DNA from 2 places in the Mucilaginibacter lutimaris genome. Region 1 is predicted to be linked to the other one. Evidence: riboswitches for the same ligand, from Rfam matches in the RefSeq annotation. Region 1 holds a riboswitch; the other holds the start of a gene.

Evidence for each region. Region 1 has a riboswitch for S-adenosylmethionine ahead of ACFQZI_RS05760 (SusC/RagA family TonB-linked outer membrane protein). Riboswitches for the same ligand answer to the same signal wherever they lie in the genome.
Region 2: it holds a riboswitch for S-adenosylmethionine, as region 1 does, so the genes downstream of both, metH (methionine synthase) here and ACFQZI_RS05760 (SusC/RagA family TonB-linked outer membrane protein) in region 1, are expected to answer to the same signal.

What each region holds. Positions count from the first base shown of each region.
Region 1 covers NZ_JBHTIA010000003.1:1,084,945-1,100,832, forward strand. Annotated here, with positions in the region: gene ACFQZI_RS05740 (TetR/AcrR family transcriptional regulator) at 1-346, shown strand, start outside; gene ACFQZI_RS05745 (SDR family oxidoreductase) at 444-1,238, shown strand; tRNA gene ACFQZI_RS05750 (tRNA-Cys) at 1,249-1,320, opposite strand; gene ACFQZI_RS05755 (SusD/RagB family nutrient-binding outer membrane lipoprotein) at 1,358-2,797, opposite strand; gene ACFQZI_RS05760 (SusC/RagA family TonB-linked outer membrane protein) at 2,805-5,993, opposite strand; SAM riboswitch class I at 6,380-6,488, opposite strand; gene ACFQZI_RS05765 (hypothetical protein) at 6,655-6,885, opposite strand; gene ACFQZI_RS05770 (hypothetical protein) at 6,961-8,739, opposite strand; gene ACFQZI_RS05775 (heavy metal translocating P-type ATPase) at 8,858-11,251, shown strand; gene ccoS (cbb3-type cytochrome oxidase assembly protein CcoS) at 11,248-11,409, shown strand; gene ccoN (cytochrome-c oxidase, cbb3-type subunit I) at 11,493-13,616, shown strand; gene ACFQZI_RS05790 (hypothetical protein) at 13,624-13,815, shown strand; gene ACFQZI_RS05795 (cbb3-type cytochrome c oxidase N-terminal domain-containing protein) at 13,812-14,699, shown strand; gene ccoG (cytochrome c oxidase accessory protein CcoG) at 14,707-15,888, shown strand, end outside.
Region 2 covers NZ_JBHTIA010000003.1:90,207-106,094, reverse strand. Annotated here, with positions in the region: gene ACFQZI_RS01240 (glucoamylase family protein) at 1-332, shown strand, start outside; gene ACFQZI_RS01235 (carboxylesterase family protein) at 395-1,195, shown strand; gene ACFQZI_RS01230 (hypothetical protein) at 1,254-1,784, opposite strand; gene ACFQZI_RS01225 (response regulator transcription factor) at 1,921-2,553, opposite strand; gene ACFQZI_RS01220 (hypothetical protein) at 2,700-2,969, opposite strand; gene ACFQZI_RS01215 (tetratricopeptide repeat protein) at 3,478-4,881, opposite strand; gene amaB (L-piperidine-6-carboxylate dehydrogenase) at 5,116-6,657, shown strand; gene ACFQZI_RS01205 (S8 family serine peptidase) at 6,784-8,427, shown strand; gene metF (methylenetetrahydrofolate reductase [NAD(P)H]) at 8,656-9,612, opposite strand; gene ACFQZI_RS01195 (four helix bundle protein) at 9,648-10,010, opposite strand; gene metH (methionine synthase) at 10,055-13,771, opposite strand; SAM riboswitch class I at 13,909-14,020, opposite strand; gene ACFQZI_RS01185 (Bax inhibitor-1/YccA family protein) at 14,407-15,150, opposite strand; gene ACFQZI_RS01180 (hypothetical protein) at 15,254-15,820, opposite strand; gene murQ (N-acetylmuramic acid 6-phosphate etherase) at 15,864-15,888, opposite strand, start outside.

The sequences.
Region 1 (15,888 bases):
CCCGGCATTTACAATTTTAAAAAAATATATAGATGATGCCGTTACGGTTATTATAACCGGGGCAAACGGATGTATGGCTATTAAGGCGGTTTTTGAGGCTGCTACTGATGACAAAAGAGTTACAGAAGCTTTAAAGGCCGACAGCGATTATGCTTACCAGTTTTTACATGACCTGATTGCGAAAGCGATGGAAGAGGGGGATATTTCTAAAGATGAGGACGCGGAACTGCTTGCCGATTATTTTATTAGTACCTGGACAGGCTGGCACGAATCATACCTACTTCACAAAGATCCTCTGAAGATCAAGCGAATGGCCCAGTATTTTATTAAGCAAATTTCTAAGTAATTTTTTTTCAATTATTCTAAAACAAACACTTCAGAATATATAAAGAAGTATTAGCAGTTATTTTGAAACAAACACTTCAGAATTATATAACAACAAAATGGAAAACAAACAAAATCAGATCAAAGATCTTGAAGGCAAAAAAGCCCTGGTAACAGGTGGCACCAAAGGTATCGGAAAAGCAATTGCAGACAGGCTGGCAGAGGCAGGCGCAACAGTTATTGTTACAGCCAGGAACCAACCTAATGGTGATATTAACCATCATTTTATTGCAGCAGATTTAACACAACCACAAGATGTAAGCAGCTTAACCGATGAGATCGACACAAATTTTGGAGGCGTTGACATACTGATCAATAATGTTGGAGGGCTTACCACCCCGGGTGGTGGCTTTAGCGCCTTAACCGATGAGCATTGGGAAAGCGAATTGCAATTGAATTTAATATCGGGCATAAGGCTGGACAGGGCCCTGTTACCCAAAATGATAGAACGCAACAATGGCGTAATTATTCACATATCTTCTGTTGCAGCCAAGCAAGCTTTGTGGAACCTTAATATGGCTTACGCGGTATCAAAGGCGGCGCTGAACGCATACAGTAAAACTCTGTCAACAGAACTGGCTCCTAAAGGTGTACGTGTACTTACGGTATCTCCGGGTGCAACTAAAACGCCGCCCATGGAAAAATTCATCCAGGATTTTGCTGCATCTGCAGGCATAACCATTGAGGAGGCCTTTAACCAATTGCTGGGCCAGGTTGGCGGTATACCAATGGGCAGAATGGCAGAGCCAAGTGAGGTTGCCTCGTTGGTGCACTTCCTGGTATCGCCCGCGGCGGCGTATCTTACCGGTACAAACTACGCTATAGACGGTGGTTCGTTACCTGTTGTACTATAATAGCATTAAGAGGTGTGAGGACGGATTCGAACCGTCGTATGAGGTTTTGCAGACCCCCGCCTAACCACTCGGCCACTCCACCTTATTAAAGGCCATGTATTTTTACATGGCCTTTCTAATTAATTTACATCAAACCATAGTTTGGTAGTAAGCACATCTGCACCCTGGCCGGCAACCGCGGTTTTATAATTTACACCATTTAAAGATTGTTCGGTGCCCGGGTATATAAATCTTACCGGCAGTTTACCGTTAAGTGTACCGGCAACAGCCGGTGCCAGTTGCGGGTAATCAAGCCTGCGCCACTCGGCAAAGGCTTCTAAACCCTGCCCAAACAGGGCTATCCACTTTTGCTCGCCAATAGATTTTTTAAAATTAGCAGCATCATATTGCACCGCAGGTGATGCAGTGTAGGTATTTATTGCTGCATCAGCAATGCCGTATTGTTTAAGCGAGACTGTAATGGCTTGCTTATAAAGCTCGGCGGGGTTTTCTGCTGTAAAGCCGCGTGCGGCAGCTTCGGCACGGTCAAACAATACTTCGGCATAGCTTATAATAACAGCAGGGGCGCCCGGCGCCAAAAAGTAAGCTCCAGGCTTTGATGTTTTGGTAAAACCGAGGTTGCTGGCATCGCCCACCAATAAGCCGTTAGGGATGCCTACATAGGTTTTAGGTGTCGCGTCCTTAGTCGGGCTGGCGTAAACCGGCAGGCGCGGGTCATTTAGCTCGAACAACTTATCTACTATGGTTTTGCTAATGCGGTAATCATCGCGTGTGTCAAACAAATTGCTGATGGGGTTTTGGTTTGGTGATGACAGGTAAACCAGCTGCGCGGTTTCATTATTGGCGCTGATGTAGCCACTGCCTTCGGCTTGTATCTCTGCCAATACCTGCTTTGCTTTCTCAGGTTCGCGGTCTGCAATTCTTAAGGCTATACGCAGGCGTAGCGAATTGGCGAATTTTTTCCAAAGCGAGATATTGTTGTTATAGATCACATCACCGGCAATAGCTTTACCAGAAGTATTTAACGATGCCTGCGCTGTTTTTAAATCATCCAGCAAGGAAAAATAAACATCCTTTTGTTTATCATAAACAGGGGTAAGATACTCGGTAATATTTGATGCCTGGGTGTATGGGATATCGCCATAGTTATCTGTCAGCAAAGTAAACACCCACGACCGTAATACAAGCGCCACTCCTTTGTAATTAGGGTTTGCCTGCGCATCAGCCAGTTTTATGATCTGGTTAAGGTTAACAATACTACGGCTATAGCCAACTGTCCATAAGTCCTGGAAGGAGGTATTAGTGTAAATATATCTGTCTGGGTCTGTGTACTGTATTTTTGCCCAATATTGTACAAATAGCAGGCTGGCATCCATATTATTAGCTGTTCCCCAATAAGTATCGGCGGTAGCTTTAATGGCGCCGGTTAATAAGTAATCGGGCTGGGCAACCTGCGAAGCGTTGGGGTTCTGGTTTATATCTACCAGGCTTTTTTTGCACGATACCGCCGATAATAAAAGCGTTCCGGATAATAGGAGGGTTGTATATTTAAGTTTCATGATCTTGTTAGAATTTAAGGTTAATGTTAAAACCAATGTTGCGCACTGTCGGGAGTGTCAGGTCTTCCAGCCCCTGTCCGTTGCCCGTATTAAAGGCGGTTTCGGGGTCGATGTTAGGTACGTTTTTATGGATTATCCAAAGGTTACGCCCAACTAATGATACTGTGGCAGATTGCAGGCCAATTCCTTTAACCCATTGTGAGGGAAAGGTGTACCCAATTTTTACCTCGCGGAGTTTAACATAAGAGGCGCTGTAAACAAAAGCTTCATCTACGTTGGTAAAGCCCTTATAGTACGATTGAGCGGGAATAATAGTAGTGTTGGCTGTACCATCGGCTTTTACGCCTTTAAAGATCATACCATCATCGTAAACAGTTTCACCGGCTGGTGCGCTTGCTCCGGTATTAACTTGTACAGCTCCAGCAGACGTGTTGTTACCGGGGTAGTAATAACTTAAGCCGCCGTTTGCCGCGCCGCGGCCCGGCAGGGTAGAGGCCAGCACGCCGGTGTAAGTGCCTGTACGGTTAGTATTTGAATAGATAGAGCCGCCGATACGTGCGTCTACCAAAAAGCTTAAGTTTATGCCCTTATAGCTAAAGCTGTTGGTAATGCCACCTAACCAGTCTGGTGTAAACTTACCAAGGTCCTGATTGGTGGGGTTAATAACCGGGGTGCCGTTTGCTCCAATAATAATATTACCGGATGCATCACGCTGATAGGTGGTACCAAACAGGGTGCCATACGGTTTACCTACAGCTGCCAGTACCTGCACAGTACGGTTTGTTCCGATTGTGTAGCTTTGCAGTCTTCCTTCGTCGTCAAGCGAATTTACTTTGCTGCGGTTACGCGAGTAATTTACGTTTATATCCCACGAAAAATCTTTTGTTTTTACCGGTGTAAGGCCTAATTGTACCTCCAGGCCTTTATTGTTTATTCGCCCGCCGTTAATAAGCTTTTGGCTGTAGCCGGTAGTTGGGCTAACCAACACGCTCAGGATCTGGTTAACACTGTTGGTGTTATAAACACTTACATCAAGCCTAACCCGGTCCTTTAAAAAGCCTAATTCTACCCCTGCTTCGCCGGATGTAGTTATCTCCGGTTTCAGGTCGGGGTTAAGATATGTACCCGAAGCATTTTGCTGCGGGCTCGATCCAAACGGCGCGATAAAATTATATGTGTTTATTAACTGATAGGCTGTAGCAGGCTTACCCACACGAGACCAGCCGCCCCTAAGTTTAGCATAACTTAAGAGATCGCTTTTAATATCGAGGGCTTCTGATAATATTAAACTCCCGTTAACTGATGGATAAAAATACGACAGATTATTTAAGGGCAGGGTAGAAGACCAATCGTTACGTGTAGTGAAATTCAGGAACGCGTAATCCCTGAAACCAACTTGTGCCGAAGCAAAATAGCTATACGTTTTTGTGCGTGCATAATCGTTAGATGAAACCAGCGGATCGCGCGAATTGCTTAACGTATACAGGCCCGCAACTGCCAGTTTTGGTGCAAGCTGGTAGTTACGCTCAAGTAAATTAGTTGCTATGTTACCGCCGGCTAATAGATCTATACTGAAATCTTTGTTTAACTTTTTGGTGTATTGTAAACGGCCTTCGGTATTGGTTTCGGTAATGCCGTAAGCATCCTCTTCGTACGAGCCAAATGGCGTGCCATTGGTGCCATAAGCAATGCGGCTTTTGCGGCGGTCATTAGAATAATCGGTACCTACGCGCAGGTTGGCAGATAGGCCGCTGATGATCTTATAATTTAATTCAATACTCCCGATAAGACGGTTTTTGTGTTGGCCTACTGTATTTTCGTAAGCAATAAAATATGGGTTACTATAATAGCTGTTATTCCAGTTTATATTATTACCCGCAGCATCCCGGTAGTTTTTGAGCTGATCAATATCAACCTGGCGGCCAAACCATGTAAATTGCAGCATGGTACTTGTTGCGCGCCTGCCGTATGCGCCGGGTAAGTTGTCGGCATCGTCTTTTATATAATTAGCTATAGTGGTGACGGTTAATTTGGGCGTTGGCCTAAAGGTGCCGTTAAATGAAAATGTGTTACGGCCCTGCGACGAGTTTGGTACAACCCCGGTTTGATGAAGGTTGTTATACGAGATCCTGTAGTCAAACTTTTCGTCGCTACCGGCTAAGGCCACACCGTTGTTATAGGTAACACCTGTTTTAAAGAAATCGCGCACGTTGTTAGGATGTGCTACAAATTGTGCGGGTTGCCCGTTAGAAAAGAATTGGGGTATTAGCCTACCGTCTAAGGGTGGGCCCCAGCTTTCGTCTACACCGTCATTTACACCACCTCCTTTACCATCAACGTAGCTGAATTTTCCATTCGAACCCTGGCCATATTGGTTTTGATAATCGGGGAATACTTTTAGCGTAGCAAAAGTAGTGTTTGAGTTAATGGTTATACCAAGGCCTTTGGCGCCTTTTCCTGTTTTTGTTTTAATGAGTATAACACCGGCGGCAGCACGCGAACCATATAACGCAGCAGCGTTAGGCCCCTTTAGCACGCTTACGCTCTCTATATCATCGGGGTTAATGTCTGCCAATGGGTTGGCAAAATCGCGCGAACCATTGGTGCCAAGGCGTTGTATATTATCTACTATAATACCATCAATAACAAATAATGGCTGGTTTTCGCCGGCAATAGAGGTTTCGCCCCTGATGATAATGCGGGACGAGCCCATATCTCCCTGGCTGCTGGTTACCTGCACACCAGCCACTTTTCCTGCAAATGAATTGATCAAGTTAGTTTCTTTGGCTTCAGAAAAATCCTTTGATTTTAAACCCTGCACCGCGTAACCTAACGATTTTTTGTCTTTAGATATGTTAAGTGCGGTTACCACTACCTCGTTAAGGGAATTAGGTGCGTCTTGTAAAACAATTCTTAAAGGAGTGCCATCGTTGGTAACAGTTATTTCCTTGGTTGCGAAGCCTATATACGAGATCTTTAATATATCATTCGCATTTGCTTTAATGTTGAATTTTCCTTCAACATCGGTTTGGGTGCCGTTTGTAGTTCCTTTTACGGCAATAGTAACACCCGGCAGGGGTTGCCCGTCTGAGGCAGCGGTAACTACCCCGCTAACCTGTATAGCCTGGGCGTTTGCCTGCTGTAGGGTTAAAAATAGCAGTATAACTGCCAATATGGGTTTGTAAATTTTAAACATGGTTTTGTTTTTTTGTTTGTGATAAACGGCCAATACAAGTTATAGCAAGCACACACAAGGTTGCCGAAACACCGCAAACCAGTTACTTAAATAATTTGTAGAAAATAAATGGATAATGATTTCCCCGGGGTAATTAGCAGGATGCTAACCCAGGTAAATAGTTGCTAATTAACAGCAGCAACAACACATGGCAGGCATGCGGGCAGGCAAGAACAGATCGATGCAGAAATTTACTAAGCTTAACAGGCTACTTCGTTCAATAAGGGTAATAAGTGCTTTCATATAAAATTTAACTAAATTTTAGTTCGCGGTCTAATTACCAATTAACCTCGTGGGCGCAAATGATGATATAATGATTGCCCTGGTGGCACGCAAACAATTTGCTTACATTATCTTTTCTGCATTGCTACAGATAGGAATTAGCACCTTTATACCTTTGGCGTACAGGTTGCTAAGACATCATCGGGCCTATCCCTCAGTCTTTCTTGATAATTAGTTAAGAACTATTTCGATGCAAATATAAAACATAAATATATAAAGTCTATAGTTTTTATAGAAATTATTTATTTAATGCATTTTCAATCGCTTAGGAATAAAATAGAAGAAGTTTCGAGATCAGATATTGTGAACACGGTATAGGTTCGATGCATATTACACTAAGTTACTTAGGCATTATTTCAAAATCTTCCTGGTGCGCAAACATTCTTCCCTCATGTTCCCAATTGAGTGTAAGCTTCCATTTACCTTCACTACAATTGTTTACCGGGATTTCCAATAAATTATCTTTCGAACTCTCAACCTTTATACGCAGGCAAGTGTCGGTACAGTTAACCGGCGATAGGACCGCGTTCCCCTTAACCGGGTGGTTAAAATTAAATTGTATAGTTTTCATGGGGCTTACAGATTTATAGCCCAATTTAAACCACTACTCTTATTAAAAAAATGACTATAGTCAGTTATTCAATGTTTAAAAATTAAATAGCGGTTGCTTAAGTAACATATCCTCAAAAGCTTGTAATTGCGCCCGTGCATTATCTGGTAGTAGCTGTATCTCGCTAAAAATGGTTTTGTAGTAGTTTATACCGTTTAAAAGTTGTTCTTTAAATTTAAACATTTGTTTGCTCTTCTTATCAGTTAAAGTCGCCATGCTATGCTGAATATCTTTTTGGAGATAATTCATATAAAGTTCAAGCTCTTTTATAAACATATGCGGGCGCGCGGCATTTTTTAAAATATCAAGTTTGCCATAAATATGTCCAACCATTTCATCCAACGAAAATGTTTTTTTAAAGTAGGCAAGGTTCGGCCCCGGGCAAATTGCTACAGCGGTATTCTCTTTAGGTTTGGCAATATTGTACTTGATATATGCCGAGGAGCAAAGCCCTTCGCAAAGGCAAATTTTTTCGGTTATGGTGTCAAATAATGCTTTATGCTCGGTCTCCGGTAAATGCAATTCTTCAAGTTGTTTTATTTTAAGGTTTTGATATTCTCTTGACGCGGTGCAAATGGGTTGAGCTGTAAACTCGGTATTACTACAAAGGAACTTTTTGGTGCAGGGGCTGCCGGGCCTGTTGTTGTGGATGCGAGCTAACCTAAGCTGTTCTGATGAACTGGGTTTAAAGTTATTGAACAATATTCCCATTGGCGATGAATTGCTTAAATAGTAGTCGCTTTCTGTGGCGCCGGTTAACTTGCTAAGTGTTTCGTCATCAACATTAGTAGCTTCGGGTACCAGCAGGAAGGGGCTGCCCCAACCTGTAGCATCAACGTTATAATATTGTTTTAAAAAGTTATTTTCTTCTGCAGTACCTATGCCGCCTTGTACACTTATCTTTTGCGCGGGCGGTTTGCTTGTAAATATCCCTTTTTGTACAAGCGCACTGTCATACAGTGTATATAGTTCGTCAAGCATTTCCGCACGGCGGGTTTTAAACTCGTCCAAAATAGGTCCCAGCAGATAACCCTCTGTTGCAAAAGCATGCCCGCCGCAATTCAGGCCCGATTCTATTCTGAATTCGGATATCCAAAGCCCTTTTTTTGCCAGGAATTTTGCCTGTATAAATGCCGAGCGAAAATCGCTTACTTTAAGTATTATCTTCTTTTTAAGCTGCCCGTTATTATCCGGGTAAAAATCAGCGAAGTTTTCTAAATAGCTATATAACTTCGGGTTCATACCTGCCGATAAAATAACTGATGACTGAAGATCACTTTGCGCAAAACCCCGCAATGCGGCAAGCGCGTCGGTATTTTCATCACCGGTATAGTTGCCATCGGCGTTAAAGTTCATTTTATCTACCTTGGCCATAATATTTACATCTATAGACCCTTTAGTGATATTATTACGAAGTATAGTTTGAAATATTTTTTTTTGTATTCCATCCGGATACTCCATCATCAAATCGTAGCCTTGTTTTAGCTGCGATGTTTCGGGCAATAAGTCAAAGTAGCGGCAAAGATCGGATCCCGCCTCAAAAGGTTGCTTTCTTAAAACCTCAAATTGCTCATCAACCAATTTTTTAATAAGGTTTAAATAAGCAGTAATACGTTTTGCGCGATAATCTGCGTCTGTTTTTTTAAGAGGCGTAAACGCCTGGCCGTTTTGGAGCGAGTGATGCTCGCGCATACGTTCTATCAGTTCATCATCAACAATAGACATAACCGATGATATACCGTAGCGTGCTACCTTAAGTGGCGTATCGATAGAAAAACCTAAACCTAAAACGGGGATATGGAATGTATGGCTCATGGGCCAAAAGTAACCCGCCTTTGTATGGCTAAAACTGACCACCGTCACTTTTTGCCCTAATCGTCATCACTATTTATCAGCCCTAAAACAGGCAGTTTTGGATATTAAATATCCACAAATGACGGAAAGTATTTTTAAAGAAAAAACCACCTGTTACCACTGCGGAGACGAGTGCTTAAGCACAAACTATATAGTTGAAGACAAGCATTTTTGCTGCCTGGGGTGTAAAAGCGTTTACAGCATACTATCAGCTAATAACCTTTGCAGCTATTATAATTTTAACGACCACCCGGGCTTAACACGCAACCGTACAGCTAAGCGTTTTGATTACCTTGACGAGCCCGGCATAGTGAACGAATTGTTAGATTACCAGGACGAGGGCCTCGCTATAGTTACCCTATATATCCCGCATATTCATTGCAGTTCGTGCATTTGGCTGCTGGAAAAACTGAACAAGTTTAACCCAGCCATATTGTACAGCCGGATAGATTTCCTGAAAAAACAGTTAAATATTAAGTACCATCCTAAGCAGCTTACGCTAAAGCAACTGGTTGAGCTGCTTTTTGATATTGGTTACGAACCGCTAATAAGCCTGCAGGATGTTATTAAAAAGCAGAACCGCGTTAATGATAAAGACAACCTGGTACAGCGTATTGCTGTTGCCGGATTTTGCTTTGGCAATGTAATGCTGCTTAGCTTCCCCGAGTATCTTGGGCTGTCTGCTTTAGAGCAAAACTTTAAGCATTTTTTTGGCTGGTTAAATATCCTGTTTTCGCTGCCTGTAGTATTTTACAGCGGGCACGAATACTTTGTTTCGGCGTGGCAAAACCTTCGTAACAAAGTTTTAAATATAGATTTTCCACTGGCCCTGGGTATAGCGGTATTATTTGCCCGAACGGTTATTGAAATATTAACGCATGCAGGCGCCGGTTTTGCCGATACGCTTTGCGGGCTGGTGTTTTTCTTGCTGGTTGGTAAGTTTGTACAGCGCAAAACTTATCATCACATCTCGTTCGAGCGCGACTACCGCTCGTTCTTCCCGGTGGCGGTGCAGGTGGTAACAAATGATACTGAATACCCCGTTCCGCTTGCCGACCTTAAAGTTGGCCAACGGATTGTGTTGCGCCATAACGAAATTATCCCTGCCGATGCCATCTTACTAAAAGGTGAGGCCCTGATAGATTTTAGCTTCGTAACAGGCGAATCGGTACCGGTTAGTAAAACCCTGGGCGAGATAATTTATGCCGGCGGCAGGCAAACCAGTGAGGCTATAGAGTTAGAGGTGGTAAAACCTGTTTCGCAAAGCTACCTCACACAACTTTGGAACAACGAAGCATTTGCCCGCCGGCAGGATAACCGCATGCAAACTTTTAACGAGCGTATTAGCAAATACTTTACAATAGTATTATTAGCTGTCGCTTTTGGTTCGCTTATTTTTTGGCTGCCAACAAGTTTAAGCAGGGGGCTGGCAGCTTTTACGGCGGTGTTAATTGTTGCATGCCCCTGCGCACTGGCGCTAAGCACGCCGTTTACCATGTCGGCGGCGTTAAGCATATTCGATAGGAACCTTTTTTACTTAAAAAACACGGCTGTAGTAGAGCAGTTGGCCAGGATAGATACTGTTGTATTTGATAAAACAGGTACCATAACAACAGCTACCGACAGCCAGATAACACTTACAGGCACACTATCGCCTTTAGAGGCAGAGTTGGTTTACAGCACCTGTGTAAACTCTAACCACCCGCTATCGCGGATGATATGCCAATATCTTGGTAGGGTTAAAAAACACGGTATAGATCATTATAAGGAAACGCCCGGCGAGGGTATAAACGCGCTGATAGGTAAGCATCATATACGTATTGGCAGTGGTAAATTTTTGTTTGGCGAGGTTGAAGAATCTGTAGGGCAAACCCGTGTACATATGCTTGTTAACGGGCGTTATTGCGGTTATTTCGCTTTCAGGCAGCAATACAGGCCAGGTTTGCAGCAAACCGTGGAGGATTTATCATTATATCAAACTTTCCTTATTTCGGGAGATAGTGATCATGAAAAAAATGAATTATTGCACGTGTTTAAAACCGCCGACAGGATGGGTTTTAATCAATCGCCGCAAAATAAGCTCGATTTTATACAACTTTTACAGAGGTTAAAAGGAAAGGTGATGATGATGGGCGATGGCCTTAACGATGCCGGCGCCCTAAAGCAAAGCGACCTGGGCATAGCCGTAACCGATAATATCAATAACTTTTCGCCCGGCTGCGATGCCATATTAGATGGCCGGTCGTTTAACAAGCTGCCCGCTTTTTTGAGGTTCTCTAAAAGCACGGTAGTTATCATTCATATTTCATTTTTAATATCGCTTACCTATAACCTTATTGGTTTAAGTTACGCGGTTACGGGCAACTTGTCGCCTTTAATTGCGGCAATACTTATGCCTTTAAGCACAGCAACAATTATTTCTTTTACCACTATTGCAACACACTTCGCAGCAAAAAGGAGGGGGCTGTTATGAGTATCATATATTTTTTAATCGGATGCAGCGTGCTTTTGGCGCTCGCATTCTTAACCGCGTTTTTCTGGGCACAGCGTACGGGCCAAAATGATGATCTGTACACCCCGTCGGTACGCATTTTATTAGACGATGAGATCGAAGCCGACGAAAAAAAGTGACCGCTATCATCTTTTCTTAAAATCCCAATCATTCTTAGCCTGCCCGGCTTAAAATATTTTTACAACATCAATAAACAACACATATGCAGCCCGAAAAATTTTACTATGACAATAAGATCGTAAGAAATTTTGGTATAGCCACCATTGTTTGGGGTATTATCGGAATGACAGTAGGCCTTATTGCAGCCATCCAGTTATTTAAGCCCGGTATGAACATGGGCAACCAGTACACCACTTTTGGCCGTATCCGCCCGTTGCATACCAATGCGGTGATCTTCGCATTTGTGGGCAACGCCATATTTATGGGCGTTTACTATTCCTTACAGCGGTTGTTAAAAGCCCGCATGTTCAGCAATTTTTTAAGCAATGTACATTTTTGGGGGTGGCAGCTTATTATACTGTCAGCCGTTATTACCCTTCCATTAGGCTTAACAACATCTCACGAGTATGCCGAACTGGAGTGGCCAATTGATATTGCCATAACCATAATTTGGGTAGTATTTGGTATCAATATGTTTGGTACCATATTTAAGCGCCGTGAACGCCATTTATATGTAGCTATTTGGTTTTACATAGCCACATTTGTAACAATTGCTGTTTTGCATATAGTTAACTCATTCGAGTTACCGGTTTCGGCTTTTAAAAGTTACATGGTTTATGCCGGTGTGCAAGACGCGCTTGTGCAGTGGTGGTATGGCCACAATGCCGTTGCGTTTTTTCTGACTACGCCATACCTGGGCATGATGTATTACTTTTTGCCTAAGATGGCTAACAGGCCTATTTATTCATACAAACTTAGTATCCTTCACTTTTGGGCGCTGATATTCATTTATATATGGGCCGGCCCGCACCATTTATTGTATACAACATTACCGGGCTGGGCGCAATCTTTAGGTATCGCGTTTTCTATAATGCTTATTGCACCAAGCTGGGGCGGTATGATAAATGGCTTGCTGACCCTGCGTGGCGCCTGGGATAAAGTGCGCGATGATGTTGTACTTAAATTTATGGTTGTTGGCTTAACCGCTTATGGTATGGCCACGTTTGAAGGCCCTATGCTATCGCTTAAACAGGTGAACGGCCTTGCCCACTTTACCGATTGGATAGTAGCACACGTGCACGTTGGCGCCCTTGGCTGGAATGGCTTTTTAACCTTTGCTATCTTGTATTGGCTAATACCGCGCATCTATAAAACTAATTTATATTCCAAGAAAATGGCCGGGTTCCATTTCTGGATAGGCACATTAGGTATCCTGTTTTATGCTATACCCATGTACTGGGCCGGTTTTACCCAAGGATTGATGCTTAAGGAATTTACACCCGAAGGCATGCTTAAATACCCTAACTTTTTAGAAACCACCCTGCGCATCATTCCTATGCACGTAATGCGCTCTATTGGCGGTACTTTTTACTTGTTGGGTGCAATTGTTATGGCTTATAACCTTGCCCGCACCATGATGCAGGGTCAGCTGGTAGCCAACGAAGCTGCCGAATCTCTGCCGTTAGAGCCTGTAAACGCGGCTGCCGAAAGTGGCTGGCACCGCAGGCTGGAACGCAGGCCAATTCAACTGATGGTGGGCGCGCTGATCGTGATATTGGTAGGTACGGTAATTGAGCTGATGCCAACTCTAACCATATCATCAAACGTGCCTACAATAGCCAGTGTAAAACCTTACACGCCGCTGGAATTGCAGGGAAGGGATATTTATATCCGCGAGGGCTGTTCTAATTGTCACTCCCAAACCGTAAGGCCGTTCCGGTCAGAAACTGAGCGGTACGGCGAGTACAGTAAAGCCGGAGAGTTTGTATATGATCACCCATTCCTGTGGGGATCTAAGCGCACCGGTCCCGACCTGGCACGCGAAGGGCAGAAGTATGGCAACGCCTGGCATTATAACCACATGATGGACCCACGGCTGATGTCGCCGGGTAGTATCATGCCAAATTACGATTGGCTGCTAACCCAAACATTAGATACTACAACAACCCGTAGCAAAATAAATGCTATGCGTACGCTAGGTGTACCTTACGCGGCAGGTTACGAAAACCGGGCAAATGCCGACCTGAACAAGCAAGCGCAAGATATTGCCGACAACCTTGCTAAGGATAAAATAAAAGTAAAAAGCGATAAAGAGATCATTGCCATTATAGCTTACCTGCAAAGGTTGGGTGTAGATATAAAAGCAAATAAAACCGCCAATAAATAATAAAACCATGTTTAAACAATTCACCGAGAACATTAACGGGCACCAGGTTTACCTGCTTAGTTCGCTGGGTATATTCCTTGTATTTTTTATTGTTGTTGCCATTATCCTGTTCCGCTTAGGCAAAAAACATGTAGACCATATGAGCGCGCTGCCGCTGAGCGACAATGAGACAGATCCACTTAAAAACGTTTTGCAATGAAAAGGGTATCGTTCACTATAATAGCAGCTTTATTTGCTGCACAATCTGGTTTCGCCCAAAATGACAGCATGGTATCAGATGAAGTAAAAAACTACATAGGGTATGGAGCTATCATAACCATGTTGCTGTTATTTTTAGGTGTAATGCTCGTTTTATTACGAACATTTAAAGTGTTAACCCGTGTTATCCTTAAATCGCAGGGTTATACTAACCAGCAAATAGCGGCAGAATTACAGCCCGTTAAAAAAGAGAAGAAGCCAAAAGGCGAAGTATGGAATAAGCTTTTATCGTTAAAACCCCTATATGAAGAAAAAAGCCTGCTGATAGAACATGAATACGATGGGATACAGGAGCTTAATAACCCAACACCGGCCTGGTTTATGGTACTCTTTTATTCAACCATCATTTTTGGTATTGGCTATTTATTGGTTTACCACGTGTTTGACATTGGACAGCTGCAGGATGCCGAGTACAAAACAGAAATGGCGCAGGCAGAAGTAGCAAAAAAAATATACCTGAGCAAGGCTGCTAACCTGGTAGATGAAAATACAGTTAAATTCTCATCAGATCCGGCAATTCTGGTAGCAGGTAAGGCTATCTTTAAATCTACCTGCGCGCCATGCCATGGCGATAACGCGCAGGGTGCTGTAGGGCCAAACCTAACAGATGAGTATTGGCTGCATGGCGATAAGGTGAACGACATATTTAAAACCATTAAATACGGCGTTCCGGCTAAAGGTATGCCAACCTGGGAAAAGCAGTTATCGCCAAAGCAAATAGCCGATGTAGCAAATTACATTTTATCGGTGCAGGGTACCCATCCGGCTGGTGCTAAAGAACCGCAGGGAGATAAAGTAGTAAGTGAAAAATTAGCCTCTAATTAATAGTGTAATGGATACAGTTGTAAGTGACGCGCGAACAGAGAAAAGGCAATGGCTGTATCCATCCTTACGAAAGGGAAAGTTATACAAATGGCGGTCGGCAATCAGCTATGTGTATTTACTGTTCTTTTTCGCGGGGCCTTTCTTAAAAATTGGTGGCCAACCGCTTTTACTACTCAACTTTATAGAGCGCAGGTTTGTAATCTTAGGCCAGGTTTTTTGGCCGCAGGATATTTTCCTGTTTGTAATAGCAACATTGGTGTTTGTGGTTTTTGTAACGCTTTTTACAATAACATTCGGGCGGGTATTTTGCGGATGGATATGCCCGCAAACCATTTTTATGGAAATGGTTTTCCGTAAAATAGAGATTTGGATAGAGGGTGACGCCAACAAGCGACGCAAGCTGGATGCCGGCGGGTGGACCAACGAAAAGATCTTAAAAAAAGGTGCCAAGCATTTTATCTTCATACTGCTATCGTTTCTTATCGCCAACACCTTTTTGGCTTATGTTATTGGCAGCGAAAGCTTAATGCAAATAATTACTCAGCCGGTTGCCGCCCATGTTGTTGGGTTTATCAGTATATGGGTGTTTACAGCTGTTTTTTACATGGTGTATAGCCAGGTACGCGAATTGGTTTGTACTGTAATATGCCCCTATGGCCGGTTGCAGGGGGTTTTGATAGACAAAGATACCGTTGTAGTGGCTTATAACGATGTAAGGGGAGAGCCGCGCGGCAAATTGCGCAAAGATACCAACCAATCCTTAAAAGGTGATTGCGTGGATTGCGACCTTTGTGTAGCTGTTTGCCCTACGGGTATTGATATAAGGAAGGGCACACAGTTAGAGTGTATTAACTGTACGGCTTGTATAGATGCCTGTAACCATGTTATGGAAAAAATAAACAAGCCGTTAAACCTGGTGGGGTATTATTCGGAAAACATGATAAAGAATAACCAGAAACCAGCGTTTACCTGGCGCATGGCTGGTTACAGCGCTATAATGGTTTTGCTGATAGGCGTATTAAGCTATTTTATATTTAGCCGCAAGGATATGGATATAACGGTGATGCGCGGCGCAGGCATGCTTTACCAGGAACAACCGGGAGGATACATCAGCAATATTTACAACGCCGAGATCATCAATAAGTCTAACGTGACAAGATCAATAACCATAAGTACAACCGATCCGGCT
Region 2 (15,888 bases), 990 kb from region 1:
CCGATAATGACCTTGGTGTTATTACACCAACCGCCGCCTTATCGGCTTTCCCGTACACACCAGAGTACTCTATGAAAGCGCTACGCCACTTTTATTATGATCTGGGCGACAAGATATGGGGCGAATATGGGTTTACCGACGCTTTCAGCGAATCGAAGGACTGGTACGCAAAATCATACCTGGCTATTGACCAGGGGCCAATTATTGTGATGATAGAGAATTATCGCTCGGGCCTGTTATGGAACTTATTTATGAGTGCGCCTGAAATTCAAAACGGCCTTAAAAAGCTCGATTTTAAAAGCCCGGATATAGTAGCAGCAAAAAATAAATAATTCGATTTAAATCGAAATCGGATTTTTTACGTTTAGTATCATAACTACACTAAACGTTTACCATGATCATTAAAAAATTACGAATATTGGCAATGCTGGGTATGCTTTACCTGGCATTTCCTTTTTTTGCCCAGGCACAAATTAATTCGGCGTTTGATAAGGGCCTGTATAGCTCCAAGACAGATACCCTGCCCTACCGCATCCTATTCCCCAAACGTTTCGACCCTTCAAAAAAATATCCGCTTATAATTGTATTGCATGGCGCAGGCGAGCGTGGTAAGGATAACGAAGCGCAGATAAAATATGGTCCTAAACTGTTCCTTAACGATACCATCCGCCAAAATTACCCGGCAATAGTGGTGTTCCCGCAATGCCCGGCAAACGGTTATTGGTCTAATGTAAAGATAGATACCAACGCCATGGGTAAGCGCGCGTTCCATTTTCAGGAGGGCGGCGAACCTACGCCGCCTATGAGCGCCTTACTGGGGCTGGTAGAGCAAATGCTTGATAAACCTTTTATCAACAAAAAGCAGGTTTACATAGGCGGCCTATCTATGGGTGGTATGGGTACATTTGAGATATTGAGACGCAAACCCAATACGTTTGCCGCTGCCTTTACTATTTGTGGCGGCGATAACACCAATAACGTAAGCAAGTATGCTAAGAAGGTGCCGCTCTGGATCTTCCACGGGCAAAAGGATAGTGTGGTGCCTTTCGATCATTCGCAGGTGGTGGTTGATGCCCTTAAAGCCGCTGGCGCCAACCCTAAATTTACCATTTACCCAAATGATGATCATAATAGCTGGGACGATGCCTTTGCTGAACCGGGACTAATACCGTGGTTATTCTCGCATAGTAAATAATAAAAAGATCGGCCCTTGAATTAAGGGCCGATCTTTTCATTATGGAATTAGTTGATTATTACTTTTTATTTAAAGCACCTTTGAATGTACCCTGCTCAACAAAGGCTTCTTTACCGGCACTGTTGTGTGCAACTATGTAAAACGTACCTTCTGTTTCGGTGGCGGTTAATTTGGTGATCTTCACCTCGCCGCCACCTGTCATACCGCCTGTTGCAGGTAAATCGGTACTGTATGCGCCTTCGCCTGTTGCGGATTTAAAATCCTTTAGCATAATTGCTCCGTTACCGTCGTTGTTGCCCTGGTCTAATTTGTAGGTGCCGGTTGCAGTTACATTGCCCAGCACAATGCTAATAGACTCGTTACTGCCATCTTTAATAGCGCTAAGCGTCCATAAATTACCTACCTGCACAATTCCTGCTTTAGTGCTTTTAAATGAAGCACCTGCAGTTCCGTCGAAACCATAGTTGCTTGCAGAAACGGTAGCCGCGCCACCCGTGTTATTGTCGGTTTTAGCATCATCCTTTTTACATGATACTGCTGCAACCGCAATTAGCATTGTTATTATAAATGCCCCTTTAATTTTTTTCATCGTTTTAATGTTTAAGTGTTTGTTTATTTAAAACAAAGTTGCTTAAACTCTTAACCCGCTACAATCACGTTAAAAAGGCATATTTTACTACGTACTAACCGCAATTGGTATTGGAGGGATTATAAAAAGCGAGGTTTTAGATGATCTTACGCTCGTAGGCATATTTAAGCAGACCTACAACGGTTTGGGTATTTGTCTTGCGAAGGATGTTTTTGCGGTGGGTTTCAACCGTGCGCTCGCTGATAAACAGCATATCGGCAATTTGCTTGTTGCCAAAATCCTGCTCTATCATCCTGATGATCTCTATTTCCCTGTCGGTAAGGCGCGATGACTCATCCTGATTGCGTTTAAAGGACTTCATGAGTTGCAGGGTAATATCCTGCCCAAAATAGTTCTGGCCCGATGATACCTTGTTCAGTGCCTCAATCAACTCCTGCTTACCGGTATTTTTAAGGATATAGCCGGAGATACCCGCGTCTATCATTTCGGCAACTACCTGGCTCTCACTAAACATCGATAGCGCGATGATCTTAATATGCGGGAATTTCTTTTTTACCAACCGTGTAAGCTCAATACCACTCATTTCGGGCATGCTTACATCGGTTAACAAAATATCGGTGTGGGTATCAGCCAGCATATCTAATGCCTGGTGGGCGCTGGTACTTTCGCCAACAATATCAAACCCGTTAATGGTATCAATTATCAATCTTAGCCCATCAATAACCATTTGATGATCGTCAACAATAAAAATACTTTTAACAAGTTCCATTGGTTTAGGGGTGTTAGGTGTGATAATTTTATGTCCGTATTGATGATTGTCAACCGGTTAGCAAACTAAATATATAGTAAATAAAAATAACACCTCAAAATCTTAAAAAAATACCATTTATTGGGTATTTAAGCATGCAACAAAATCTAAAAACTTTCATCGGCTTCCAGTTTGGTACCTGCGCTATCGTTATTGGTAATCTGGTTGTCAGCGTTCAGGTCCGTGGCAGGTTCGCTTTCGCTCAAGGTTTCGGTAATGCCATCAGTATCGGCAACCACCCCATCTTTGTTGGTTATTTTATCGGTATCATCCTTGTTGGTTATGGCATCCTGTTCGGCAGCGTTCACTTTCGGGTCGCCGTTTTCGCCTTCTATAGGAAAATTGCTGCCGGGAGTCGGGTTATCTGGAGTATTCATAACTATTCGGTTTTTAATATCAACGGATGAATGTCGGGTATTGTTTTCCGCCCCCCGGCGGGCAGGATATGTTCACGTTCACGTTTGCACATGCAGGTGCGTTTTTCACAACACACTCATAATCAAACATCAAAGCGTTAAAATGGTGACAAGGTAGCGACACCATGAACATCAATTATTTTATTATCGCCTGTATGGCTTGCAAGACGCCATCTTACTTCATTGCCGTCCCTTTCAAGGGACGGAATAGGAACATCCATTATCGGCTTAGCTAAAAGTCGGCTGGTTAAATTGGCTAAAGCAAGTACTATTTTCTTATGTTATCCGTTGGCTGAAGCCAACGGCAATGATAGTTTATTAATGCTCTGAATTATGTCGCTTGTAGAAACCCCTCCCTAACCCTCCCTTGGGGAGGGAATTAAAAAAATATTCTTCTACAAAAAAGCCGAACGTTTATTCGTCCGGCTCTTAACATTTGATTGGTTTATAACTGGTTGGATTTGATTGCTTATTTACAATACCTGTTTATAATATCAATGATCACCTTGTTCTCCTGCAACTGGGGCAGGTAATCAAACAGGATGTAGTGTTTCTCCGGGTCCGACGCGAGGGCCATTTCCAGGTAATTCAGCGCTTCATTATATTCTCCCCTGGCAAACAGGTAGGCCACCATACGGTAGTACAGTTCTGCCGCGTCGGGGTTGTTCTTAATAGCCTGCGATATTACCTCAATGGCATTAACCAGCCGCTTTTGCTCATACATGATAGACGAGTAATCCAGCCATGCGTCTACATCAAGCGGGTTTAACTCAACTACTTTTTCGTAAGCATCTTCGGCCTCTTTCAAATGACCAAGTTTGTATTCGGCATCCGCGATAGCAAACCAGTAATCGGCATTGGCAATATCAAGGTCCAAAGCTTTTTTGTAGAAGTGCAGGGCCTCAAAATAGCGTTCTTCAAAATCGAGTGTTACCCCTATCCCGAACCAGGCATCGGCCAGCTTAGGATCCATCTTAACCGATTTTTTATAGAACGAACGGGCCTCGTCCATCTGCTCCAGCTTTTCATAACACTCGCCTATGGCGCAATAGGTATCAGCATTGGGCTGCTCGTACTCAAATGTTTGGCGGTACACTTCAATAGCCTCGGCATATTTCTCGAGGTTAACCAGCGCGTTACCTTTGTTAAAGTAGGCCGATGCAAAGCTGTCCTTGATCAGGATGGCATAATCATATGCGTCTATAGCTTTCTCAAACAGGCTTAATTTGGTGTAGGCGTTGCCTAAATTATACCATGCGGCATAGCTGTAAGGCTCGTTATCAATATACTGCTGATAGAACTGTACGCTCTCTTCCTGGTTGTCTAAAACATCATAGCAAAATGCAAGCTCGTAAAGTGCATCCTGGTTTTCCATGTTTTGTTTAAGGCACAGCTTAAGGTAAGTAATGGCCGTTTCATAATCGCCCATGTTCTGGTAAACGTAGGCAATGTGCAGTAATATCTCGTCGGTTTCTTCGGCAAGGTCAAGCGCTTTTTCGTAGTTCTCTAAAGCCTCGGTGTTGCGCTCCATGCTCTCGTACAGGTTTCCGCGTATAATGTAAATATCAGCGTCGCTGGCTTCCAGCATGGCGGCCTTATCTAACGCGGCAAATGCTTCGCCGGCGCGATTGGTTACTACTAATAACTGGGCTTGTTTGATCAGGAAAACGGCCGCGAAGGGGTGCTGGTTGCGGGCATATTCAGATACCTGCAGGGCTTTTGCCGGGTCGTTCTTTTCTATGTAGTAGTCTATAATGTTCTCAAACGCCTGCGCGTCAAAAAAGTACTGGTCATGATTTCGGATCATTTCTTCGTACCGTTCTACCGAAAACTTTGGATCTTCGGTAAAACCAAAATCAAATTCTTCTTCCATTCAAGTTTTTTTGCAGAACACCATATTTCCCCTGCGGATGTTTATCCGGAAGGCTTAAACATGAGTTCAAATTACAATAATAAGCCTCTATAAGTCAATTAAGTTTTCAACATACAAACATTATTAACACGTGTTAATACAAGTGGCTGATAATAAATGAAAAGCATTTATGCCGGCAGTTGATGAGTTGAGGAATTGCCCTAAAGATTTTTACCTTTGACAAAAGTACCAATTATGAGCTTAGCAATAAAAGATATTCTTGATCATTTACATATTAACGATATAAACCATGCCTTTAGTACGGGTAGCAACTGGGGCAGCAGCGCCGGTGCGCAGGTAAAAGACATTATATCGCCAACTGATGGAAAGAAAATAGCAACAGCCACCTTTGCTAATGCTAATGAGTATAATGCCGTTGTAGAAACCGCCCAAAAAGCGTTTAAAACATGGCGTACCATCCCCGCGCCAAAACGTGGCGAAATTGTGAGGCAAATTGGCGAATCGCTGCGCGAAAATAAAAAGGAGCTGGGTACCCTGGTATCTTACGAAATGGGCAAAAGCCTGCAGGAAGGTTACGGCGAGGTGCAGGAGATGATTGACATTTGCGATTTTGCAGTGGGGCTTAGCCGCCAGCTTTACGGCCTTACCATGCACAGCGAACGCCCCGAACATCGCATGTATGAGCAGTATCATCCGCTGGGCATTGTTGGGGTAATATCTGCCTTTAACTTCCCGGTTGCCGTTTGGAGCTGGAATGCTATGCTGGCCTGGGTTTGCGGCGATGTTTGCATCTGGAAACCGTCCGAAAAAACACCTTTAACGGCCATCGCCTGTCAGCACATAGCGCAGGAAGTATTTAAAAGAAACAATGTTGATGAGGGGGTTAGCTGCCTCATTATTGGCGACCGCCAGATAGGCGAGATAATGAGTAACGATACCCGTGTACCCCTGGTTTCGGCTACAGGCTCTACCCGTATGGGCAAGGCTGTTAGCGCTGCTGTTGGAGCGCGCCTTGGCAAAAGCCTTTTAGAGCTTGGGGGTAACAACGCCATTATCATCACCGAAAATGCCGACCTTGACATGTCGCTTATTGGCGCTGTATTTGGCGCGGTGGGTACTGCCGGTCAACGTTGTACCAGCACCCGCAGGCTCATCATCCACGAAAGTGTGTACGACGCTTTTAAACAGAAACTGGTTAGCGCTTATGGCCAGATAAAAATTGGCGACCCGCTGGATGAGATTAACCACATGGGCCCACTGATAGACCAGGACGCGGTTGCGTTGTATCTCGATTCTATCGAAAAATGCAAAGCCGAAGGTGGCAAATTTGTGGTTGAAGGCGGCAAGCTGGAGGGCGATGCTTACTCATCGGGTTGTTATGTAAAGCCTTGTATTGCCGAAGTAGAAAATCATTATAAAATTGTACAGCACGAAACCTTTGCGCCAATACTTTACCTTATTAAATACAAAACCATTGAGGAAGCCATTGAACTACAGAACAGCGTTCCGCAGGGTTTATCATCGGCCATCATGACCAACAATTTACGCGAGGCAGAAACTTTCCTTTCGTACGCGGGTTCTGACTGCGGCATTGCCAACGTTAACATCGGCACATCGGGCGCGGAGATAGGCGGTGCCTTTGGCGGCGAAAAAGAGACCGGCGGCGGCCGCGAGAGCGGAAGTGACGCATGGAAAGTTTACATGAGGCGACAAACCAATACTATAAATTATTCTAAAACGTTGCCATTAGCGCAGGGCATTAAATTTGACCTGTAGAACAATTAAGGAAACCGAAAAGCAATAATATCGAATAATGAATATCGAATTTCGAACGCCGAATTTTAACTTCATCATTCGGCATTCGGTGTTCGATATTAAAATTTAAAACACGAATATCCCTTTATGAATAAATTTTGTAAGACCATTACCGGCGCATTAATAAGCGCCGCCCTGTTAATAAGCATTGATGTTACCGCACAGGTTGCACCAAAACCGGCTGCCGAACTGCCAAAGAACTGGCATCTGATGGACCTTAAAACCGACGGTTACTACGGCATCAGTTTAAACCAGGCGTACCAGTTTGTTAAAGGCAAAAAAAGCAAAACAGTTGTTATTGCCACTATTGATAGCGGGATAGATACCGCCCAGGCTGATCTTAAACCTGTACTTTGGACCAACACTAAAGAAATTCCCGGTAACGGAATTGACGACGACAAGAATGGCTATGTTGACGATATACACGGCTGGAACTTTTTAGGCGGCCCGGGCGGCAAGTGCGATTTTACCGAAACTACCGAAGAGGTACGCGAGTACAACAGGCTTAAAATCAAATACGAAAACCTTACCAGCGCACCTGCCGGCAGCGAAAAGGAATTTGCTTACTGGGAAAAGGTAAAGCTACAGCATAACGAAACCTACAACAAATCTAAAACCGAGATACAGCAGCTACAACCCGTAATGAACGCGCTGATGGCCACCAGCGGTTACATTAAAAAGGCGCTTAACTTAAAAGCGGGCGCGTCATTTAAAAAAGCCGACCTTGCTAAAATAACAGCTGCTACCGATACTGTTAAACAAAGCAAAAATGTGTGGGCATCTGTTTTTGAGCAGCAAGGTGGTGATGAAACCAGCGCCAAGATCATTAACGACCTGAGCGAGTACCTTGCCAAGCTTAACAATGATGTTAACCCAGACCTGGATGCACGCAAACGCATTGTAGGCGACGACCCTAATGTAAACGATGGCAAGCCATATGGCAGCAACCTGCTTAAATTTGCCGATGCTGAGCACGGCACAGGCGTTGCAGGCCTTATAGGCGCTGTACGTAATAACAAATACGGTATTGATGGCGTTGCCGATAATGTGCGCATTATGGCTATTAAAGCCGTGCCAAACGGCGACGAGTACGATAAAGACATTGCCAATGCCATACACTACGCTGTTGATAACGGCGCACGAGTAATTAACATGAGCTTTGGTAAAAAGATCTCCCCGCATAAAGCTTGGGTAGACGAGGCTTTTAAATACGCGGCCGCTAAAAATGTATTGCTGATTCAGGCATCCGGTAACGATAACCTGGATGTAGATACCAAACCCGAGTTTCCAAATGACATGTTTGAAGACGGATCAGCCCTTGATGCCGATAACGTGATCAGCGTGGGTGCATCTGCCGATAAGGCCGACGCGAACCTTGCAGGATCGTTCAGCAACTATGGTAAAAAGAAAGTGGATGTATTTGCTCCCGGCGTTAAGGTAACATCAGTAAACATGGATGCCGAATTTAACACTGCCGATGGCACCAGCTTTGCATCGCCAATTACCGCAGGTGTTGCCGCATTGATATTAGAGTATTATCCAACACTAACAGCCAAACAAGTTAAGCAAGCCATCTTAGAATCGGCCACACCGGTAACCGGCCTTATGGTTTTGAAACCGGGCAGTCAAACCGAAAAAGTTGATTTTACAACCTTATCAAAAACAGGCGGTGTGGTTAACGCCTACAAAGCAGTAGTTGCAGCATCAAAAATGAAACCGCAAGGGATATAAGTATGGTCATTTGATGTAAAACAAGTAAGGCCCGACGATTAGTCGGGCCTTACTTGTTTTTATTGTTTGTCATCCTGAGCGATAGCGAAGGATCTATTATTGAACTTTGCAATCACCGAATGCATGCCAGCGATTAGATGCTTCGCTATCGCTCAGCATGACAAAACATACGGCTATACATAATTCGGAGATTGCTTCGTTCCTCGCAATGACTTGCTTTTATAGTAGTTAAAATATCGCCTCGGCGATCCTTTTTGTAGGGCCGGGATTACCCATAGTGTAAAAGTGCAGTACCGGCGCGCCGAATTTAACCAGCTCTTTACACTGCTCTATCATCCATTCGATACCTATATCTTTTACATTCTTTTCATCTTTGCAGTCGTGTATGGCATCACTTAATGCCTCGGGTATATCGATATGGAATGTTTTTGCCAGGTTGATCAATTGCTTTGAAGTGGTAATAGGTTTTAGTCCGGGTATTATCGGCACGTTGATACCTTCGGCCCGGCAGTTATTCACAAAATCGAAATACTTTTGGTTGTCAAAAAACATCTGGGTAACAATAAAGCCTGCACCCATATCAATTTTTTGTTTCAAATACTTAAAATCCGTTTTTAGGTTTGGCGCCTCAAAATGTTTTTCGGGGTACCCGGCAACGCCAATACAAAAGTCGGTTTTCATGATACCTTCGTAATGTTCGTGCAGGTAAATACCATTGTTCATGTTTACCACCTGTTGTAGCAGTTCGGTAGCATAGCAGTGGCCGTTTGGTGTGGGCACAAAAGAAGCGTCGCCGCGGCGCGCGTCACCGCGAAGGACCAATACGTTATCGATACCCAAAAATTGCAGGTCGATGAGGCCGTTCTCGGTCTCGTCTTTAGTAAACCCGCCACACAGCAAATGCGGAACGGTATCTACCTTATACTTATTCATGATAGCCGCGCAGATAGCTATTGTGCCGGGGCGCTTACGGTACGCCAGTTTCTCCAGCAAGCCGGTCTCGTGCTGCTTGTAAATATAATCTTCGCGCAGCGATGTTACATCAATAAACGGCGGCTTAAACTCCATCAACGGGTCGATAGCGTCATAGATTCCCTGAATGCTTTGACCTTTTAAAGGTGGTATTAGTTCAAAGGAAAAAAGTGTTTTCCCTGCTGCATTTTGAATATGCTCTGTTATCTTCATGTTTGTGGGTGCGAGTGTGAGTTATGAGTGTGGGACTAATCTTTTATCTTAGATTTCTGATGATTGATTAAGCCAGCGAGTAACATTCTAACCCTTATAAGTTTATCTAAAAGTTGTTTAAGTATAATATCGTCAAGAAAGTTTAGGTCAAAAGAAAGATATAATTGTGTTTCTAATTCATAAGCTGAGCCCCTTGCTATAAAAAAGAAGCGCATCGAATCTTTTGGATGGCTTCTTCCACAGCCTTCAGCGATATTGGATGGAATCGAAATTACCGATCTTTTGATTTGAGACTGCAAGCCATATATCTCTTCTTTAGGAAAGGATGCTATATGGCTGCAAACCTGCTTCACTAAAATTCGAGCTTCTTTCCAAGCTTCCAAATCGGTATAATTCATTATATCTTATTTATGTCTCGCTCTCGCTCTGGCACCCACACCACTTAATAATTCAAATTCGGCCCAAGCCAACGCTCAACTGTATCAACCGATAAATTCTTACGATGTGCGTAATCTTCTATCTGGTCTTTACTTATTTTATTTAGTCCAAAATACCTGGCTTGAGGGTGCGAAAAATAAAATCCGCTTACGGATGCTGCGGGTGTCATGGCCAGGCTTTCGGTAAGGTGCATGTGGGCGTTATCTTCCGCTTTCAAGATCTCAAACAAAGTTGTTTTCTCGGTGTGATCCGGGCAAGCGGGGTACCCCGGTGCCGGGCGGATGCCCTGGTATTCCTCCTTGATCAGTTCGTCTGTATCCAGTTGCTCATTTTTAGCATAACCCCAATATTCTTTACGTACCAATTCGTGCATCTTTTCGGCAAAGGCTTCCGCAAAACGGTCGGCAATGGCTTTGGTCATGATGCTGTTGTAATCGTCGTGGTCGGCCTCAAATTCGGCAACCAATTCGTCGCATCCAATACCTGTTGTTACTGCAAAGCCGCCAAAGTAATCGGCTACACCGCTATCTTTAGGCGCAATAAAATCCGACAGGGCATAATACGGTTCGCCCTTAACTTTTTCATTTTGCTGGCGAAGTGTATGAATACGCGTCAACAAATGCTGGCGGCTCTCATCCGTATATAACTCAATATCATCACCCACACTGTTAGCCGGCCAAAAACCGATAACACCACTCGCGCGCAATAATTTTTGGTCGACTATGCGTTTCATCAATGCCTGTGCATCGTCAAAAAGTTTTTTGGCCTCGTCGCCAACAAACTTGTCGGCAAAAATTTTAGGGTAGCTGCCGCGAAGCTCCCAGGTGTGGAAGAATGGCGTCCAGTCTATATACGGCACTAACTCTTCCAACGGGAAATTTTCAAAAACCTTTGTGCCTAAAAATGCAGGAGCTTGCGCAACCGTTTTAAGATCTATTTGAAACTTCTGCTCACGCGCCTGTTCAATGCTTACAAAACGCTTGTCGTTTTTCTTATTAGCATGCGCTTCGCGGGCTTTGGTGTATTCATCCTTAATACCCTGTATATAACTGTCGCGGGTATCGCGGTTCATCAGGCTGCTGCAAACCGTTACGCTGCGCGATGCATCCAGCACGTGTATGGCAGCACCCGAGTAATGCGGGGCTACCTTTACCGCGGCATGAATGCGCGAGGTAGTTGCGCCGCCGATGATCAACGGAATGCTAAATCCTTCGCGCTCCATCTCTTTAGCGAAATGCACCATCTCATCTAGCGACGGGGTGATCAAACCACTCAGGCCTATAATATCTACTTCCTGTTTCTTTGCTTCTTCTATAATTTTTTGCGCGGGCACCATCACCCCAAGGTCAATCACCTCGAAGTTATTACAGGCCAATACTACGCCTACTATGTTTTTCCCGATGTCGTGTACGTCGCCTTTTACGGTAGCCATTAACACCTTACCGGCATTGGCGCGGCTGCCGCTGCTATCTTCACCGGCATCTATAACACGCTGTTTTTCCTGTTCGATGAAGGGCAGCAGGTAAGCCACCGCCTTTTTCATAACACGGGCGGATTTCACTACCTGCGGCAAAAACATCTTGCCGGCGCCAAACAAGTCGCCCACTACATTCATGCCGTCCATCAGCGGGCCTTCGATGACTTCCAGCGGTTTGGCAAATTTTTGTCGTGCCTCTTCAACGTCATCATCCAGATACTCGATGATACCTTTTACCAGCGCGTGCGACAAACGTTCTTCTACCGGGCCTTTGCGCCATTCCTCATCACGAACCACTTCTTTGCCTTTGCTCTTTATGGTATCGGCAAACTCTACCAGGCGCTCTGTAGCGTCTGGTCGGCGGTTTAACAGTACGTCCTCAACCAGTTCCAGCAGATCTTTAGGTATTTCCTCGTATACCTCCAGCATCCCGGCGTTTACGATACCCATATCCAATCCCGCTTTAATGGCGTGGTAGAGGAATGCCGAGTGCATGGCCTCGCGCACCACGTTATTACCACGGAACGAGAATGATATATTACTTACCCCGCCACTTACTTTTGCCAACGGCAGGTTTTGTTTTATCCAGCGGGTAGCTTCAATAAAGTCTACCGCGTAGTTATTATGCTCTTCGAGGCCGGTTGCTACGGTTAATATATTCGGGTCGAAGATGATATCCTGCGGCGGGAAGCCAACCTCATCAACCAATATCCTGTAGCTGCGCTCACAGATCTCTTTACGGCGCTCCAGTGAATCGGCCTGTCCTGTTTCGTCAAAGGCCATCACTACGGCTGCAGCGCCATAGCTTAAGATCTTACGCGCATATTCTTTAAATTTTTCTTCACCTTCTTTCAGCGATATAGAGTTTACTATGCCTTTTCCCTGCAAACATTTTAAGCCTGCTTCAATAACCGTCCACTTGGACGAATCGATCATGATGGGCAACTTGGCAATATCGGGCTCGCTGGCAACCAGATTCAGGAATTTCACCATCACCGCTTCCGAGTCTATCATCCCCTCATCCATGTTAATGTCTATGACTTGCGCGCCGCCTTCTACCTGCTGCAGGGCAACAGTAAGGGCAGCCTCGTAATCTTCGGCCAAGATGAGTTTGGAGAATTTGGGCGACCCGGTGATATTGGTACGCTCGCCTATGTTTACAAAGTTTGTTTCGGGAGTAAGGGTTACTGCTTCCAGTCCGCTTAATCTTAAATAAGGCTCTATTTGAGGAATTTGTCTTGGCGGATATTTTGCAGCCTTTTCGGCAATGCATTTAATGTGGTCGGGCGTGGTGCCACAACAACCACCTACAATATTTACAAGCCCGGCTTTTATAAAATCATCCACCTGGTGGGCGGTTTCGTGCGGTGTTTCATCATAAGCGCCAAATTCATTCGGCAAACCGGCGTTAGGATAAGCCGAGATAAATACACCTGCCTTTGCAGAAAGCTCCTCTAAATGGGGCCTCATTTCTTTAGCGCCCAAAGCGCAGTTCAACCCTACCGATAACAGGTTTGCGTGACTGATAGAGTTCCAGAAAGCCTCTACCGTTTGCCCGGAAAGGGTACGACCCGATGCATCGGTAATGGTACCGGAGATCATAATCCCCCCTGTCTCACGGAACGCAGGGTAATCTTTACCTGCGGCTTTACACTCGTCTTTATATCGTTGTATGGCAAACAGCGCTGCTTTGGCGTTCAATGTGTCAAATATGGTTTCGACCAGCAACACGTCCGAGCCGCCATCCACCAAACCACGCACCTGCTCATAGTAAGCCTGCGCGAGGTCATCAAACGTAACGGCGCGGTAACCGGGGTCGTTCACATCCGGCGATAAAGAAGCCGTGCGGTTTGTAGGGCCAACGGCGCCAGCCACAAAGCGTGGTTTCGACGGATCTTTTTTAGTGTATTCGTCGGCCACTTCACGGGCAATGCGCGCGCCTTCGTAACTTAATTCGTAATCAAGTTCTTCGAGGTGATAATCGGCCAGTGATATTTTTTGTGTACTAAAGGTATTGGTCTCTATGATATCCGCACCGGCGTCCAGATATTCGGCGTGAATAGCCTTGATCACATCCGGGCGGGTTATATTTAGCAGGTCGTTATTGCCTTTAAGGTCCGACGGATGATCACGAAAACGCTCCCCGCGAAAGTCCTCCTCACCAAGTTCGTACCTTTGGATCATGGTACCCATAGCACCGTCAATAACCAATATGCGTTTTTGTAGTTCTTTTCTAATATCCATGTTTATGATTGCACCGATTTTTTTTTGATGATTGCACCGATTAAAAATGATCGCAACCGAAATCGGTGTAATCAAAAAACTATCTATGAAATCTCAAAACTCAGCTTACTCGAAAAGTCGGGTGTTGAATTGACTTTCACTTATCTGTCTCAAGCCATTCATTTGGTTTGAGTAGAATGTAGCACCTTGTTAAGTAACAGGTTGCTAAGACATCGCAGGGTCTAATCCCTCCGTCTTTCTCCATAAGCAATGCAAAGATGAATAATAATGTTGTAAAGTGCAAGCGTATAAATTACACGCAATTGCCTGCTATCCGTTGGCTGAAGCCAACGGCAATGATTTTTGCCGTGTTTCAATTTTTACAAGATAAAACATTTAATCAAGCTAACTGCAAATTCATTGCCGTCCCATAAATGAGACGGATGGCAAACAAGCAAAACTGGCTTTAGCCAAAATCTTTAACGATTAACTCACCCCCTGCCCCTCTCTGTTGCGCAAAGCGGGGATTATTTTGGACCCCTCTTTCCGCGAAGCGAAAAGAGGGGTCGAGCGAAGCAATGACCGTGTAAGTAAACTCTTTAAAAAAAAAAAGCCGCCTGTTATTGCAGGCGGCTCTTCAATATGGTTTAAACCTATTATCTCCTGTTACCGCCAAATATGCGCAGCAATAAAAGGAACAGGTTAATAAAATCAAGATAAAGGGTTAAAGCGCCCATTATAGCAGTCTTTTTACCTTCGGCGCTACCGTACTCTAAGCCTGCACCAATGCGTTTTAATTTCTGCACATCGTAGGCGGTAAGGCCTACAAATACTGCCACCAATACGTAGCTAATTAATAAACTAAAACTTCCGCTGTGGAAGATGAATAAGTTTAACACGGTGGCGATGATACCGCCAATTAACAGCATGATAAGGATAGAGCCAAATTTTGTCAGATCCTGATTGGTTGTATAACCTCCAATGGCCATTACGCCAAAAACAATGGCCGATGTAATAAATGCTGTCGAGATAGTGCCAAAACCATAAATATAAAATATATAGCTAAGGCTTATCCCCATGATGGCCGAAAAGGCTATAAACATGATGGACGCAGTTACAACACTCATTTTATGCAACCTGCCCGACATGATAAGCACTAACACAAAAGGCGCAAACATGGTAACAGTACCTAAAATGTTATTACGGCCTGTTTCCGGGTCGCGCAGTATACCTGATAGCTCGGGAACGAAAGCAAATGTGTAGGTACAAAGGGCAGAAATCCCTAAAGCCACAAACATCCAAACAAAAACATTTGCAATGAATTTACGGGATGCTTCGGGGTTTTCAACGTAGCTTACGTTGTCGTAAACGTATTCGAAATTATTAGTTTTAGTTTCCATTTATCTTTAGAAAATTATTTATACGAATATAATAATGTTTGAACGCAAAGTAACACCTATTGTTGTTAATGTTTCGCAAAGGTTGCTCAACTATGGCAATTGATTAGTTTAGCCTTTTTGTTAATTGCTCTTCAACTTTTTTAAATACCTGCAAAGGTTTTAACGCGCGCCAGTTTAATTCATCCAGCTGGCCTCCAAAGTTAATGTAGTAATCGATATTAGCGCTCTTAAACTCCCGGATAACGTGTTCCTGAAAATTAATCCCAGCTATCCATCCATCCTCCACTTCCTGAAACCACTCTTCATAGTAGCTATCATCAGAGTAATGGAAGTTTAAAACATTCTCTCCAATTAACACAAATTTGTTTACACCTTGATCAACCATAAGGTCATACAACTCACGCTTCATCAGCATAATATCGTTATTAATGGCATCGTTCCATTCGCCAATAAATTCTATAATGCTGTAACCCCGGTCGTAATCCACATACAAAACCTTTAAGTACAACGTGTTCGACCCAAAAGAATCCCACTGCGGGTGCAGTAAATAATTATACACCTGCTTGTCAAATTCAAACTCGCTATACTGTGTAGCGTAAAACGGCGAATTCTCATCCTCCGATGCTACGTAATCATCCCGCCAGCGGTAATATGGTTCTATTTCGTGCATGTAGCGCCCTCCAAACCTCCCCTAAGGATGAGGCTTAAATTCTTTATTTATTTTTTAAACTTTCCACT